Regions from separate parts of the Porcincola sp. LCP21S3_C12 genome, predicted to be linked through region 1. Evidence: predicted binding sites of a transcription regulator. Region 1 holds the regulator's gene; each other region holds the start of a gene.
What was found. The regulator NrdR, encoded in region 1, represses ribonucleotide reductase genes. The targets are predictions, from matches to a motif close to CACAANATNTTGTG.
Positions count from the first base shown of each region.

Region 1 (4,248 bases):
GCATTTGCCGGAAGCTGGATCCTGTCAGCTGCCATGTCGCTTTCCGGAAGCTGGCGGACAGGCTGCGAGCTTCTGGGGCTTGTCCAGATCCTGACTGCCTTTCTGGCGTTTTTCATCCGAAGATCGCTGATAAAAGGGCAGGACATGCGGAGAAAACTGGATGACAGATCGAGAGAAATCGATATCTTTCGGGAACAGGAACGCCGGCGTATTCATGTGGATGAAGCCGGACTCAGGCGGGCAGAGAAGGAATACATCACCCGGTCAGCTTTCAGCTGCGCTGCCGCATTTCTTTCCGGGGTTCTGACGCTGTGCATGGTCCTCTGGCCGCAGAGCTACAGGGTGATCGAGACGGGGGCGGCACAGGAGATGACCGGATACGGCGTTCTGATGGTGAGTCTTGGGATTGCGGCCGGCAGGGTGCTTGCGGGTGCGTTCCGGCCGGAAGGAAGGGTGTCAAGACTGATCTGGATGGGAACAGCCGGAGCGCTGCTTCTTCTGGAACAGTATCTGATTCACATCGGGGGACTCACAGATCGGGGGATGCTGTTCTTCCAGCTCTTTGAGGGCATAACGGTGGGACCGGTGTTTCCAAAGCTTCTGCTTCTGGATGACGTACGTCTCGACCGGGAGGCAGAGACAGCGCTTCTGTCCCTGCTTCCTGCCTTTGCACTCGGAGCTGTCATTGTTGTCACACCACTGACGCAGGCCCTGGTCGGAGCGGGACAGACACACTGGTTTCCGCTGTGGCTTCTTGTGGTGGCTGCCTGCCTTGGTGTTTGCCTGTTTTTCGGTGTAAAAGACGGGAAGGACTGAGAGGTGTCAGATGGAACATTACGTGATCACTATATCGAGAAAGTTTGGCTGTCTCGGGCACGAGATCGCAGGGTGCCTCGGAGAACTGCTCGGGGTACCGGTGTATGACCGCAGCGCAGTCGAGGCACAGGTTCTCAGCACGGGGGCCGAAGCGCGCCTTCTGGCCGCCACACAGCTGGAGGAAGGCCGGAAAAAGGCACAGTTTCTGCTGTTCCGGAAAGAAGCGGACGGCGAGAAAGATCTTCGGGCACAGGTAATGTTTCAGGCACAGTCGGAGGCTTTGAAGTCCTTTGTGGAGAAAAGCTCCTGCATTATTCTGGGCAGAGGCGGCGATGAGGTCTTCAGAACATATCCGCGGTGCATGAATGTCTATATTTTTGCACCGGACGAGGTTCGCCTTCAGAACTGCGTCAGGATGCTGCACACGGACGAGGAGGCGGCGAGAGCCCTGATTCACAGGGAAGACAAAGCCAGGGAAGACTACAGACGCCAGTTCTGCAGCCACGCTTCGGATGTGACATATGGCCGTCATATTCTGATGGATTCGAGTCTGTTCGGTGCGGAGGAGAGTGCCCGGATTCTGGAACAGGCGGCGCGCTACCTGTTCAGCCTTCCGAAAGAGAATCAGGAGGACAGTTTGCATAAGGCAGGAGGAATGACGATATGAAGTGCCCATACTGCGGGAGTGAAGATACCAGAGTGACCGATTCGAGACCAGTGGAGGAGAGCAATTCCATCCGGCGCAGACGGCAGTGCGACAGCTGCGGCAGGCGGTTTACAACTTACGAGAAGATTGAGACGATTCCGCTGGTTGTGATCAAGAAAGACCACACAAGGCAGCAGTATGACCGTGCGAAAATCGAGGCAGGTGTCATGCGGGCCTGCTATAAGCGGCCGATTCCGGTGGATGAGATCAAGAAGATGATCGACCGTGTCGAGACAGAGCTTTACAACCAGGGAGGCGGGGAAGTGAAGAGTGCCGAGATCGGAGAGAAGATCATGGACGGTCTGAAGGAACTCGATCCGGTCGCGTACGTCCGGTTTGCGTCTGTCTACAGGGAGTTCAAGGATGTCGGGACGTTCATGGACGAGCTGAAGAAAATTATCAACTGAAGGATGAAAGTTAAAGGTGAGCAGTCATGAAAAATCGTCTGGAGCAGCTGCTGAACGGGCAGTTTGAGTATGATATTCCACATATGCAGCTCTCCGGGCGCACAGTCCGGATCGAGACGGAAGCAGGCGGGCACGCGAAGGGAGCCTTTGTTGTCACGCATCCGGGTGAGGGGAAGGTCCGGGGCTTTCTTCATTCAGATAATCCTCGGATTCTTCTGGAGAGCCCGGAGTTTTACGGGCATGAGAACATCGTCCGGTTTGAATTTGACACAGAAGGACTTCTGCCGGGGGAGACGTCGCAGGGGACGATCTTCATCAGCTCCGGGCTCGGACAGGATGAAGTCCGGGTCACGGTTCATATCAAGGAACAGAAGGTACCGGAGCCTTACAATGAGCAGGAACTGGTCGATGCCGCGCGGAAGGATTTCGCGGCTGCTTCCGGGCTTTTCTCTTCCCCGGCATACAGAACCCGGATGATGATGGCGGATGCGCCGGCAAGGGCACTGTACAGCGGCCTGGAAGGGGAGAAAAACCCGCTCAGAAGGCTCGAGGAGTTTCTGGTCGGGACCGGGGCGAAGGAAAGCGTCGACATCAGCTGCGACTGGACGGGACGAAAGCTGGTTAACCCGGAGGGGACGCTGAGGGAACCCATCCATCTGACTGCCAGTACCTGGGGGTATCTCGAGATCAGCATTTCATCGGATGCGCAGTTCCTGCGCCCCGAGAAAAAAGGACTCACAACGGAGGAGTTTGCAGGCGGAAGCTGCGAGGTCGGTCTGATCATTGATTCAAACTTTCTGCATGCCGGTAAAAACTACGGGCGCGTGACAATCCGGACCCCCTACAAGACGATGGAGCTCGAGGTGCGGGCTGACAGGATCGACGACGGGGACGCCAGAAGGCTTCACAGAGTCCGCTGCCTCATGCGTAAAAAGGCGCTGACGCTGTATCTTGATTACCGGGCGGGCAGAGTGGACCTTCATAACTGGGCAAGTCGGACAGACTCTGTTCTGAATGCCTACAGACGTGCGCAGGGAAGGGATGTCTACGCGGATCTGTTTTCGATTTTTATCCTTCAGGCAGATGGAAGAAGACGAGAGGCTGAGCGGCTGCTGTCTGAGCTGGAGAAGACCCCTCAGCGGCTGGACACACCGGACCGATATGCCTTTTTTCTGTTCCTGACATCTTTTTTTACAAGAGACAGTGCATATCTGGATGATGTCCGAAAAGAGGTTCGGAGACTCACGGCGGAGAATCCGTCGAGCTGGCAGATTCGCTGGGTATGTCTGTATCTTTTCGAGGATGCGGCGGCCGGGGAGGAGCTGAGACTGGATGCCGTGACCAGACAGATCGAGCTTGGATGCAGCAGTCCTGTCATGTATCTCGAAGGTGCGCTTGCGCTGAGAAAGAAGCCGTCTCTTTTCCATGAGATCACGCCGGCGATCCGTCTGATCCTGAATTTTGCGGCCAGGCAGGGCCTTCTGACAGAGCAGCTGTCTCTGAAGCTTGCCTCGATCGAGCGGCGCAATCCTCACTACGACCCTGTTCTGTACAGAGTGCTGGCGGACTACGCACAGAAAAGCGGTGCCAGAGAGGCACTGACCGCTCTTTGCGCGATGGCAATCGAGGGCGGTCAGAAGAGCAGGCGGTTTTTCCCGCTTTTTCAGATGGCTGTTATGAAGGAAGTGTCTGTGACAGGCCTGTATGAGTATTATATGGATGCCTGCGAGGAGTACCGGATCGAGACGATGCCGGAGGTGATCAGACGCTATTTTGTCTACAACGATACGCTGGACTGGCACAAAAAGGCAAGGATCTTCCGGAATATGGCGGACGGAAGAAGGCAGATCCCGGGAATCTTCAACAGCATGAGACCTGCGATTGGAACGTTTCTGACCGAACAGCTGGCCCAGAGCCACATTGACAACGATCTTGCAACGCTTTATTCGGAGTTTCTGACACGGCCGATGCTGACAGACCGGCTTGCCGCGAATCTGATCCGGCTTCTGTTCACCTACAGGGTGGAGTGCCTCAGCCCGGGGATGAAGAAAATTATTCTGGTGGACAGCCGGATGCAGCAGGAGCGGGAAGTGCCATTGAAAAATGCGGCAGCTCTTATCCGGATTTACTCTGATCAGACCAGAATTCTGCTGGGCGACGGTGAGGGAAAACGGTATGCCTCGACATCTCTGTATATGGCGGACCATTTCCTCGAGGATCCGAAGCTTCTTGAGATGTGCGCGGAGATTGTACCGGATGCCCCGGAGCTGGCCTTATTCTATACACTGAATACGGTCAGGGATCAGCCGGTCAGTGCAG
Region 1 covers NZ_JBQKGW010000008.1:68,774-73,021, forward strand. The annotation lists gene ACTQ1N_RS06125 (hypothetical protein) at 1-816, shown strand, start outside; gene ACTQ1N_RS06130 (AAA family ATPase) at 827-1,483, shown strand; gene nrdR (transcriptional regulator NrdR) at 1,480-1,929, shown strand; gene ACTQ1N_RS06140 (DUF5717 family protein) at 1,956-4,248, shown strand, end outside.

Region 2 (4,248 bases), on a different contig from region 1:
TTGCCCTGTCGGCAGTTGTATCCTCCGCGCTGGCGTTCTGTATCGCACGTTTCCGGTTCCCGGGAAGGAGATTTTTGTTTGCGTTCATCATCCTGACGATGATCATTCCCGGAACGACGATGATTGTGCCGCAGTATGAGCTGGCCGTGAAGCTCCATACGATCAACAGCATTGGCGGGCTGATCCCCTTTTACACTGCTTGGGTCATCCCGTATTCAACATTTATGATCAAGGGATTCGTGGAAAACATTCCGCGGGAACTGGATGAAGCCGCCTATATCGATGGCGGGAATGTTTTTACCGTGTATTTCCATGTAGTGCTTCCGCTTGCAAAACCCGGGATCGCCTCAATCTCGATTTTTAATTTTCTGACAGCATGGGAGGAATTTCCGTGGGCGAACACGGTCATCAATGATGACATGAAGCGGACACTGCCAATTGCCATCTCCGGGTTCTTCGGCCAGCACCAGTTCACGCAGTGGGGATATGTGTTCGCCCTGTCGGTCTTCAGCCTGATTCCGATCCTCATTGTCTTCATTTCCTGCCAGAAGTTCTTTGTGAAGGGGCTCACAGCAGGAAGCGTGAAAGGATAATTATGTTGCTATGACAACGTAAAAGTTATTAATTCCCCATTATAATGCCACCATACAGTTGAGACATACAGGTGACAGCGGAAAATGCAGAAGAGGTGGCATATGATGGAAAGTAAGTTTGTAGATGAGACGACACTGATCGGTGAGCTGGTGAGCCAGTACCCGGAGACGACAGATGTTCTGCTCGGAATCGGCATGCACTGTCTTGGCTGCCCGGCATCTCTCGGGGAGAGCCTGCGGGACGCCTGCATGGTCCACGGTGTGGATGCGGAGGCGGTCGTGAAAGAGGTCAACAGTAAGATTGCAGAGAGCAGAGGGTGAGAAGCAGATGAGTGCATATCTGGGGCCGGTTCACTACTGGCTGTATCATAAAATCGGGAAACAGGAAGAGCTGGCTGGAAAACTGGCTGCATACTCGGCAGAGAAGGGGTGGATCGGGAAACCAGAAGACTTTGCGGTGCGTCTCCCGGAACTGGAGAGCGTGATCGATGTCACCAATATCCACGGATGGCTTCAGAGCCGTATCGCAGATTCGGAGACAAGGCTTGCTTCTCTGGTGAAGGGCGTGCTTTCCGGGCATCCGGAGCGTCTGGAGGAACTTCTCGGCGTCGCGTATGCGTTCGGACAGATGAACAGACCGGATGCCGCTTCTGCTTCCGGCATCTACCGCGCATTCGAGGATTTCTTCTTAAACGGGATGCCATGTGATAGGGTGAATGTTGTCGACGGCAGCTCCGATGACCAGGTCTCCTGGCATATGGCAGAGGATATCCATGCAGCCGGGTGGGACGGCGATGCGGCTGTCTACTATAGGATCCGCAGCAGTGTGATGGCGGGAATGCTGGATGGCACACCGTTCGCGCTGGATGAGAATGGCGGGATGCATTACACAATCCGAAAAAAATCATGAACGCCGGTCAGGCTGCAGTGCGGACTGACATGGAGGAAAATCCCCGCAGGGTCTTTGACTCTGCGGGGATTTTTGTGAAGGCGGCGAGCCGGAAGCCATGATGCAGGCTTGCTTGCAGATCATGACTCCTGGCGGCTGGCTTCGTCAAATTGCACGAAGCGTGTGCAGCAGCCGCTGAAATCCTGATATGTTCGGGATCATCAGCCGCAGCGCACGCCGTCTGTCAGCGGGGAAGCGTTTGGAGAGTTGCCTGATTTCCGCGTTCCTGAAACGTCCTGCGGAATGACCTTCGAGAAAGGCAGTCAGGAGTTTGTCTATTTTGCCATGTTGCAAAAGGAGTACTGCTGCGATATGATAGCAAGGCACAAACATACAAGATATTGTGAAAAAGAAAACATACATGCCTATATCTGGATAAAGCAAATGAAATATGAGCGGCTGCTGACAGAATAAACAGACAATCTGTGCGTGTTTGCAGAAGAATTCCGGCAAGGATAAGGTATTGTATGATGAATCAGTGGGAAGGGGCGGAGCTATCGTGGAAGAGAATGTACAGACAAACGTGATCAAGCGCAACGGAGAGGAAGTTACGTTTGACATTGAGAAGATCTTCAATGCCATTGAGAAGGCGAACAAGGAGGTGGATCCGATCCACCAGATGAGCGATGTGCAGATCCGTGCGGTGTCCGAGAATGTCGCCCGGGAGGTCCGCAGGGCGCCTCATGCGGTCAATGTCGAGGACATTCAGGACATGGTCGAGACCGGTATCATGGAGATGCGCGGCTTTGAGGTGGCGCAGAAGTATGTCCGCTACCGTTACAAGAGGACGCTTGCGCGCAAGTCCAACACGACCGACGACGGTATCCTGGCGCTGATCGAGCAGAACAATGAGGAAGTAAAGCAGGAGAACTCCAACAAGAATCCTGTCATCAACTCCACTCAGCGTGATTATATGGCCGGTGAGGTCAGCCGGGATCTGAGCCGCAGAATCCTGCTTCCGGAGGAGGTTGTCCGGGCGCATGAAGCTGGGATCATTCATTTTCATGATTCGGACTATTATGCACAGAAGGAACATAACTGCGATCTGATCAACCTGGAGGATATGCTTCAGAACGGGACGGTCATCAGCGAGACGCTGATTGAGAAGCCGCACAGCTTCTACACAGCAGCGAACGTCACGACGCAGATTGTCGCGCAGGTGGCATCCAACCAGTACGGCGGGCAGTCCTTCACGCTGGCGCATCTGGCGCCGTTTGTCGACATCAGCAGAAAGAAACTCAGAAAGCAGACGGCAGATGAGCTCCGGGCGGTCGGGGAAGAGATTGACGAGAAGAAGGTTGAGTCGATCGCCGAGATCCGCCTGAAGGATGAGGTTACAAGGGGAATCCAGACGATTCAGTATCAGCTGATTACACTGATGACCTGCAACGGTCAGGCGCCGTTTGTGACGATGTTCATGTATCTGGACGAGGTGCCGGAGGGGCAGACCCGGGAAGACCTGGCGATGCTGATTGAGGAGGTGCTCCGCCAGCGGATGCAGGGCGTCAAGAACGAGAAGGGCGTGTGGATCACGCCGGCGTTCCCGAAGCTGATCTATGTGCTGGATGAGGACAACATCACAGAGGATTCCAAGTACTGGTATCTGACGAAGCTGGCTGCGGAATGCACGGCAAAGCGGATGGTGCCGGATTATATCTCTGCGAAGAAGATGAAGGAGCTCAAGGGCGATGTCTATCCGTGCATGGGCTGCAGAAGTTTTCTGACACCGGACAATGAACAGCAGCCGGAGGGACTTTGCAACGCTGGCAACAAGGCAGAGGCAGGAGATTACACGCCGGGGCAGCACAAGTACTATGGCCGCTTCAATCAGGGGGTTGTCACGATCAACCTCGTCGACGTCGCCTGCTCTGCTGTCCGGGAGGCGGAGAAGACCGGAACGGACAAGTTCGACGAATTCTGGAAGATTCTTGATGAGCGCCTGGAGCTTTGCCACAGGGCGCTCCGCTGCCGTCATGAGAGACTCATGGGTACGCCGTCAGATGTGGCACCGATTCTCTGGCAGTATGGCGCGCTTGCAAGGCTGAAGAAGGGCGAGAAGATAGACAAGCTGCTGTTCGGAAACTACTCGACCATCAGCCTCGGCTATGCCGGCCTGTATGAGATGTGCGTGGAGATGACCGGAAAGAGTCACACCGATGAGGAGGCAAAGCCATTTGCACTGAAGGTCATGCAGACGCTGAATGATTACTGCATGAAGTGGAGAAAAGCGGAGAATATCAGCTACTCGCTCTACGGTACGCCGATGGAATCCACAACATACAAGTTTGCAAAGTGCCTGCAGAAGCGGTTCGGCATCATCAAGGATGTCACAGACCATAACTACATCACCAACAGCTACCATGTGAATGTCAGAGAGAAGATCGACGCATTCCGCAAGCTGGAGTTCGAGTCGGAGTTCCAGAAGCTCTCCCCGGGCGGCGCAATCAGCTATGTGGAGGTGCCGAACCTGCAGGACAATATTCCGGCAGTGCTTTCGGTTATGCAGTTCATCTATGAGAACATCATGTATGCGGAGCTCAACACCAAGAGCGATTACTGTGAGGTCTGCGGGTATGATGGGGAGATTCAGATCCACGAGGATGAGCACGGAAAGCTGATCTGGGTCTGCCCGAACTGCGGCAATACCGATCAGACCAAGATGTCCGTTGCAAGACGTACCTGTGGTTATATCGGAACCCAGTTCTG
Region 2 covers NZ_JBQKGW010000004.1:143,821-148,068, reverse strand. The annotation lists gene ACTQ1N_RS03635 (carbohydrate ABC transporter permease) at 1-593, shown strand, start outside; gene ACTQ1N_RS03630 (DUF1858 domain-containing protein) at 696-914, shown strand; gene ACTQ1N_RS03625 (hypothetical protein) at 895-1,503, shown strand; gene nrdD (anaerobic ribonucleoside-triphosphate reductase) at 2,042-4,248, shown strand, end outside.
Region 2: nrdD (anaerobic ribonucleoside-triphosphate reductase) is a predicted target of NrdR. The motif match lies at 1,875-1,888, and genes of this name have one in related genera.

Region 3 (4,248 bases), on a different contig from region 1:
GCTCGAAGACGCTACCGCTGTTCAAGTGTCCGAACATGGCATATGACCTGAAGGTCTACTACACCAACACACCGCCTGCCGGTGCCTATCAGGGCTATGGAACACCGAAGGGCAACTATGCGCTGATGATGGCGATGGCAGAACTGGCAGACAAGCTTGGCTGCGATTACAAGGAGATGGTCCTGAAGAATCATGTCGAGACAGGGTACCGGCTGGATATTCTGAAGGGACTTGGAGAGGGCCGCGAGGGGAATGTTGTGCCGGTCGGTTCCTGCGGCCTCAGGGAGGCAATTCTCAAAGGCTGCGATATGATCCGCTGGGGTGTCAGGGAGCAGTCTGACGATCCGGATGTCAGGATTGGAAAAGGCTTTGCCATGATCATGCAGGGCAGCGGTCTGCCGGGGCTGGACCATGCCGAGGCGATCGCCAAGATGGAGACAGACGGGACGGTGATTCTTAACAGCGGGTGCGCCGATATCGGGACAGGGCTGGATACTGTCTGCGCCAAGATTGTCAGCGAGGTCATGTGCATGCCGATGGAGCATGTGACCGTTCTGTCAGGGGACACGGACGCAGCAGCATTTGACACCGGATCCTATGCGTCCTCCGGTACGTTCTTCAGCGGAAATGCGGCACTGGATGCGGCAAAGAAGCTGAGGGAGGGGGTGCTGAGAGAAGCAGCACTTCAGCTCGGGGAGGAGGAGACCGACCTTGATCTCCGGATGCCGGGCGAGGTGTTCTCGAGGAAGACCGGAGCCGTGCTCAGCTATGGGGAGCTCTCCCATACAGCCTGCAGCGGAAGCGGCAGAGGGATGGTTGTTGCGCATGGCTCATACGTGACAACGGCATCCTCCGTGCCGTACGGCGCTCACTTTGCGGAGGTGGCTGTCAATATCCGTACCGGAGAGATCAGGGTTCGGAAGTTCTATGCGCTTCAGGATGCCGGAACACCGATCAATCCGGAACTGGCGCTCTGCCAGATGTACGGCGCAGCGCTCAAGTCGATCGGCCATACGCTCTATGAGGGGATGATCCTTGACAAGGATGGTGTCTGTCTGAATGCCAATATGACGGATTACGGTGTGCCGATGGTCTGGGAGCAGCCGGATGATTTCAAGGCAGTGCTGATCGATGTGAATGATGAATACGGGCCGTTCGGCGCGAAGTCCATCTCAGAGATCGCCTGCAACGGTGCGGCACCGGCCATCGGGATTGCAATCCATGACGCCTGCGGCGTCTGGATGGACAGCTGGCCGATGACACCGGAGAAGATTCTCAGAAAACTTGGAAAAATCTGAATCAGAACATCCATACAATTTGAGTAGTACGAAGGGGCTTCCTGCGCAGCAGGAAGCCCCTTTCGTTTTTGGAAGGACTTTAGGACCTGACTCATAGCCTGGCAGGAAGATTCCGCTTGAGCTGTACGCCGGCACATGATATACTGTCCAGCAGCTGATTTTCGATACAATATCTTGTAGTGTGAGGATATATGAGCACAATGATCAGAACGAACAGGAAAGATGCGCCTAACGAGACCGGCAGAATCGCCGCCGCCATGAAGGCACTCTGTTCCAATGGCGATGAGAAGCTACGGAAAGAGCTTCCGGCTTTCATCCAGAACTTGCAGAGAGACTTCCCGCAGGTGGACCTGTCACGTCTTGCAGACAGGTACCAGGCAATGTCCAGGCAGCAGATGACGGCGGAAGAGGGGCTGAGTCTTCTGACGAGAGCGGCTGCCGAGCTGACGTCCAAGGAGGAACCGCAGTGGGAAAGCGTTGCCGGGCGTCTGCTGTTTTACAGCTTCAGGTGTCAGCTTGATGAGACGGAGAAAAAACTGGGGCTTTCGGACTTTTACAGCAAGCTTTCTTATCTGACAAAGGAGGGGCTGTATGGAAGCTACATTCTCGAGCATTATTCGCAGGAAGAAATCAGGGCGGTTGAAGCATTTTTGGACGAATCCAGAAATCGTCTGTTTACATATTCCGGTCTTGATCTGCTGATTTCCCGCTATCTGGTCCATGATCACAAGGGGGTTCGGCTTGAATCTCCGCAGGAGATGTACGCGGGGATTGCGCTTCATCTTGCCATGAATGAAAAGAAGGACAGGATTCTCTGGGTCAGAAAATTCTACGATATGATGAGTCTCCATCAGGTGACGATGGCGACACCGACAATGGCCAATGCCCGAAAGCCCTACCACCAGCTCTCAAGCTGTTTCATTGACACCGTTCCGGACAGCCTGGATGGAATCTACAATTCAATCTCGCGGTTTGCGGATGTTTCCAAGTTTGGAGGCGGCATGGGCATGTACTTTGGCAAGGTGCGGTCGCGCGGCGGCTCCATCCGCGGGTTTGAGGGAGCCTCAGGCGGCGTCATCCGATGGATCAAGGTTGTAAATGACACAGCTGTCGCGGTGGATCAGCTTGGCATCCGACAGGGGGCGGTTGCAGTCTATCTGGATGCCTGGCACAAGGATCTGCCGGAGTTTCTACAGCTGCGGACCAACAACGGGGATGACCGGATGAAGGCGCATGATGTCTTTCCGGCTGTCTGTTACCCGGATCTGTTCTGGCGAATGGCAAAGCAGAATCTGGATCAGGACTGGTACCTGATGGATCCCCACGATATCCTGATGACAAAGGGTTATGCGCTGGAGGACTGCTACGGGGAGGAGTGGGAGAGAAAGTATTTCGAGTGTGTACATGATCCGGGCATCTCCAAACGGGTGGTCCGGCTCAAGGAGCTGGTCCGCCTGATTCTCCGATCAGCAGTTGAGACCGGAACGCCTTTTGCATTTTACAGAGATACCGTCAACCGGATGAATCCGAACAAGCACAAGGGCATGATCTACTGCTCGAATCTCTGCACGGAAATTGCACAGAATATGTCTGCGGCAAGTCAGGCTTCCCGGACAGTGACAATCCAGGATGGTGAACAGGTCATCCTGACGACGACTGTCCCGGGTGATTTCGTTGTCTGCAATCTGGCTTCTCTGTGCCTGGGTAATATCCATGTGGATGATCCCGAAGAGATCGAAGAAATCACGGCGACGGTCGTCCGGGCGCTCGACAATGTGATCGACCTGAATTTCTACCCGGTTCCTGAGGCGGCTCTGACGAGCCGGCGATACAGGGCTGTTGGCCTTGGCGTGTCCGGCTACCACCATATGCTTGCAAAGCACAGAATTACCTGGGAGTCAGAAAAACATCTGAAATTTGCGGATAAAGTCTTCGAGGACATTCACTTCGCGGCTGTCAAGGCGTCCGTGGCGCTAGCAAGAGAGCGGGGATCATATGCTGCATTTGCAGGCTCTGAATGGCAGACTGGCGAATATTTTGACAGGCGGAATTATCATTCTGAGCGGTGGGAAGCACTGAGAAAGGAAGCTGCAGGCGGAATCAGGAACGGCTATCTTCTGGCTGCGGCGCCGACAGCATCGACTTCGATTCTGATCGGAACGACAGCCGGCCTTGATCCGGTGATGAATCGATTTTATCTGGAGGAAAAGAAGGGAGCCATTCTGCCACGTGTGGCACCGGAACTTTCGATGGAGACCTACTGGTATTACAAGGCAGCGCATACGATCGATCAGACATGGTCCGTTCGGGCGGCGGGCGTCCGCCAACGGCATATTGACCAGGCACAGTCCGTGAATTTCTGGATTACGAATGAGTATAAGATGAGCCAGCTGCTGCATCTTTATATTCTCGCCTGGGAGGAAGGTGTCAAGACCGTCTACTATGTGCGGTCTAAGTCCCTGAATCCGAAGGACTGTGAATCCTGCTCATCCTGAGCAGGCTGAATGTTATGGAGGAGATGCAACCTTGACAGATGACAGGGTACTGAGGCATAAGCCGCTCTTTAATCCGATGGGAGACACGGATGTTCAGAGACGGCGCCTGATCAATTTCAATACAACCAATATCAATGACTTTAACAATATGAAATATGAGTGGGTCTCAGACTGGTACCGCCAGGCGATGAACAATTTCTGGATCCCGGAGGAGATCAATCTGAACCAGGACAAGTCAGATTATCCGAACCTGCCAAAGGCAGAACGCATTGCTTACGATAAAATCCTGTCCTTTCTGGTCTACCTGGACTCTCTGCAGTCTGCGAATCTGCCCATCATCAGCCAGTATGTGACCGCCAATGAAGTGAGCCTCTGCCTGAACATCCAGACATTTCAGGAATGCATCCATTCTCAGAGTTATTCTTATATGCTGGACACGATCTGCAATCCGACAG
Region 3 covers NZ_JBQKGW010000010.1:32,565-36,812, reverse strand. The annotation lists gene ACTQ1N_RS06945 (molybdopterin-dependent oxidoreductase Mo/Fe-S-binding subunit) at 1-1,298, shown strand, start outside; gene ACTQ1N_RS06940 (ribonucleoside-diphosphate reductase subunit alpha) at 1,556-3,793, shown strand; gene ACTQ1N_RS06935 (ribonucleotide-diphosphate reductase subunit beta) at 3,825-4,248, shown strand, end outside.
Region 3: ACTQ1N_RS06940 (ribonucleoside-diphosphate reductase subunit alpha) is a predicted target of NrdR. The motif match lies at 1,464-1,477, and genes of this name have one in related genera.